2 regions of the Bacillus sp. WC2507 genome follow, and region 1 is predicted to be linked to the other one. Evidence: riboswitches for the same ligand, from Rfam matches in the RefSeq annotation. Region 1 holds a riboswitch; the other holds the start of a gene.
The links. Region 1 has a riboswitch for magnesium ahead of mgtE (magnesium transporter). Riboswitches for the same ligand answer to the same signal wherever they lie in the genome.
Positions count from the first base shown of each region.

Region 2: linked by a shared signal. The riboswitch ahead of mgtA (magnesium-translocating P-type ATPase) and the one ahead of mgtE (magnesium transporter) in region 1 are both predicted to bind magnesium.

Region 1 covers NZ_JBQXPN010000003.1:263,284-265,495, reverse strand. The annotation lists gene mgtE (magnesium transporter) at 1-854, opposite strand, end outside; M-box (ykoK) riboswitch at 1,134-1,301, opposite strand; M-box (ykoK) riboswitch at 1,809-1,985, shown strand; gene ACUN28_RS29165 (FtsW/RodA/SpoVE family cell cycle protein) at 2,172-2,212, shown strand, end outside.
Region 2 covers NZ_JBQXPN010000001.1:1,562,331-1,564,542, reverse strand. The annotation lists gene rnz (ribonuclease Z) at 1-175, opposite strand, end outside; gene ACUN28_RS08420 (DUF3932 family protein) at 365-616, shown strand; M-box (ykoK) riboswitch at 784-951, shown strand; gene mgtA (magnesium-translocating P-type ATPase) at 1,286-2,212, shown strand, end outside.

The DNA of each region.
Region 1 (2,212 bases):
AAAAGAAGTAATAACCATGGTAGACGTTTTAAGAAAATGCTCCAAATGCTAGCTTCAAAGTAAGATTGATTCAATGGTTCACTTCCGCCTAACTTTTGAATATCTTCTGTAGCTTCTGCTTCCATAACATTCATTACGTCATCAAATGTTATAATACCAATCATTTTATTAGTTGCTGTTGTCACAGGTATTGCTGCTAAATTATAATTCAGTAGCTTTTTTACAACTTCTTGCTGGTCAACTTCAGCGTGTACTGAAATCACCTCTTGAATCATGATAGTAGATAATAGATCTTCATCTGCTGCTAGTAATAACTCATGTATGGAAACGATTCCCTTAAGATACCCGTGATTATCAAGAACATAACTATAAGATATTGATTCTACGTTTTTAGAATGTTCCCTAATGTACTTCAATGTCATTTTTACTGACCAATTTCCCCTAACTGCAACAAAATCACTTGTTACAAGACTTCCTGCCGTTTCAGGTTTGAAAGTCATCAATTTTTTTACGTTATGTTTTGTGATTTTATCTAGATACGCCATTAATTTAGCCTGTTTTTCCGGATGAACCGCTAGCAGTAAATCTACTAATTCATCAATTGGTTGTAAATTTAGTAACTTTTTAGCTTTGTTTTCAGATAAGTGAATTAAGATATTATATTTTTCTTCTGCACTCATATATTGAAGAATTTTAGAGCTTTTTAATACAGGAATCGTATTTAGCAATATGACTTGATCTTCAATTGAAAACTGTTTTACTTCTTGCGCAACATCATACGACGAAAGACGTAAAACCTTCTCTGCATCCAGATTATTTTTGGTTACAAGTAATTCCTTTAATAATTTCTTCATGTTAACTCCTCCTCATATTGCTAAGGGAGACTCTAGAGTTTCATGAGTGGTTTTGTTTTATTTTATTTGTCTTTAATTTTTTATTAGAGCAATAATAGTTACATTGCAATCAATTCATTAATTTAAATTACCTCCTTTTTGAATATAGACAAGATAAAAATAAATAAAATTAAACAGAAAAACCTTTACTCAAAAAGGAGTAAAGGTTTTTTCACAATACAAATAAATGATTATTAAGACAGCTTTGCCAAAATCACAGAGGTGCCTTTCTATCAAATCGTATACCACTCCCTCGTTGAGTTTTAGCACTGTATAGCATAGGTTTTTATAACCAGCTACATTAAGAAGGGCCTTAATCCGACCGTTCCTGTTGACCCATTGGCGTCTCTCGACATTTTTGGGCAGCAGCGTTTCTCTATACAGGAGCCTCACCTAACAAAGATTATTGAATTACTTCAAAATTTAAACCAGAATTTAATATTTGTCAACTGACTTTAAATTCCATTCATAAAAAAATCTTTTATAGAAAATGAAATTATATTTTACTACAAATTTAAAACTCCACTTAAAAAACATAGAATTCAAATAGATTTTATTTGAAGAAACGTTATAAAATATATGAAACTTATTGTTTATAATTAATTTTCACCTTTATAACAGAAAATGAATGATTAGTTATTCTTTACTTCAAAAGAACATTTTTCCAAAAATCTTCTTTTATGATTAAAATCTTCTTTACTGTTTATCAAATTTATATGATTAAACTACTTAATCAAACGATACACTACAAGTGGAATATATGTATTTATACGCAATGATTACATACATTTTCTCACATCATTTCTCAAAGCGCTATAAAGCAATAAAACATATAAAATTAGCAATACGGTTACTTGACAAGCAAAAAAAATATATTTATGCTTGCAACACGAAACAAATACATAAAATTTATATTGCTAAACCTGTTAGGTGAGGCTCCTATACAAACACAGGCTATTGCCCAAAAATGTCGAAAGACGCCAATGGGTAGAACAGGAATTGTCGGATTAAGGCTCTTCTTAAGATAGCTAAGTAATGAATTTTCATTACTTTACGTTGTATAGTGCCAAAGCTCTACTAGGGGGAGAAAAGCCTTATTTAGTCATGCCATTTTAAATCCCTCTAGTTACATACTAGGGGGATTTTTGCGTAAAAAAACAGGGAGTAAGCAATAGAATCATCCTAAACAAAAGTCATATTTAGTAATTGACGAGAACAAGATTCTATTCATTAGCAAATGTAATATTATGTTTTGTTTTAAATCAGGAGGATATTAAAATGAAAAAAATATTAAAACTCGATTATTTATTGCTCCTTCC
Region 2 (2,212 bases), on a different contig from region 1:
TTTTTTCAATGCGGCGTGGGCGTACAGATGTATGTAATATTTGATGTTGCGTCGCCTCGCCACAATCAAATAACCAAGTCTGCCCTCGTTCTTCTAACAATTGCAAAGCAATTGCCGAAACATTCCTTCCTTTCGAAGGAACACCTGCACCAGTTCCTAAAAATACAAATTCCACTTTCTTTCCTCCAGCTCTTTATATAATCTACCTTTCATCTTACGGAATGTTATTTCAAATGGCAAATCGAATTTACATAACCAATCATCTAGACAACTATATAACACGAACATTATACTTAAAAAACTTAGTAATCGTTCGTATTTTATGTTAAAATGATTATACTACATTTTAAGGGAGCGTTTTATTATGAAAGAAGCATTTCGTTTACAAACTGATTTTTCATCTTCATTTGATCGCTGGGTAAGTTCTTTCGTGTCTGATCACCCAGCACAATTAGAATGGACGACTTTGAAAGAATTAATCCATGAATATACAACAACACATACAAATGATTCGTTACCAACATATATTTCTTCAGCTTTAACATATTACGCACAACGCGTTTCAACAACAAATAGTTCAGAAATTGTTATTTTTGAAAATACTACAATCTCATAATCTGTAATAAAAAGCACTGTAATCAGTGCTTTTTATTTATTTCTCCACCTTATTTCAAAAAACTCCTCTTATTTCCTACTATATAGCCAGCATAAATCTATTTGAGTTTTCAAAAAAATGTATTGACACTACAAAATTACAGTGCTAACATTCAACATGTAATTGAATATGGTCTCTGTTAGGTGAGGCTCCTGTATAGAGAAACGCTGCTGCCCAAAAATGTCGAGAGACGCCAATGGGTCAACAGGAAAGGTCGGAATGAAGGCCTTTCTTAACGTAGCTGGTTTCAGTACCTATGCTATACAGTGCTAAAACTCAACGAGGGAGAGGTGCATGTATTTTGTCATACACAAAAACTGTTTTTATCTATGTTTACTAACAGTCTTTGTTGTGGACTCTTTTAACTGCGAATTCAGACCTTTACTCGTTTTGAGTAAAGGTCTTTTTACGTATATATGCACCTTACTATGAAACAAACATAGCATATTCAGAAACTACTAAATTGTACGGAGGTGAGGAACAGTTGGCAATTGATGATTCGGCCCAGATACCCATAATATGTTTTACGTTAATATTTCATCATGTAGGTAGGAAAGAAGCTGTTCCTCCTAATTTTAAATAGTTGAGTAACAGATTGTTTCCTCCTTCATGAAAAAGGAGGAACTACCAATGTTAAATTTACAAAAACAAGAAACAAAGCATTCATACGATCAAAATCATATGAAAACAAATAACGGATTACTGGTGGAAGTCGCAATACAAGATGTAAACAATGCGTTACGACTTTTAGAAACAACACAAAATGGCCTCTCTAAAATAGAAGCGTCTCATAGATTTTCTTTATATGGCCCAAATGAAATAGCTCATAATAAAACATCGCCGTGGTACATTCAATTTCTACTGGCATTTAAAAATCCATTTATTTTTGTTTTATTAGCTCTCGGCGCACTCTCTTTTTTCACAGATGATATACAAGGAACCATTGTCGTATCTGTAATGGTAATGCTAAGTGCAACGATCCGCTTTTTACAAGAGTTTCGTTCTCAAAAAGCTGCGGATCAGTTAAAAGCTATGGTTCGAACAACGGCAAGCGTCTTTAGAATAGATGGATTTGTACACGAAACAAAAAACGTAATGAATTTAAAGCAAAATGATCCAACGGAAATTCCAATTGAAGAACTTGTACCTGGCGATATTATTTCACTTTCGGCCGGTGATATCGTTCCGGCTGATGTGCGTATTTTATCAGCTAAAGATTTATTTGTGAATCAGTCTTCTTTAACTGGGGAAGCACTTCCTGTGGAAAAGTACGAAAACTGCTACCATACAGAGAATAAACATATTTTACCGAAAAACATGAAAAAAAATTACAATCCACTCGATATGGAAAACCTTTGTTTTATGGGTACAAATATTGTAAGTGGTAGCGCAAAAGCTGTTGTCATCTCCACAAGTACCGATACGTATTTCGGCTCTTTAGCAAATAAGGTAATTGGCAAGCGCGTAGAAACAAGCTTTGATAAAGGTGTAAACAAAGTAAGCTGGCTCTTAATTACATTCATGCTTATTATGGCACCTATCGTTCTTCTCATTAAC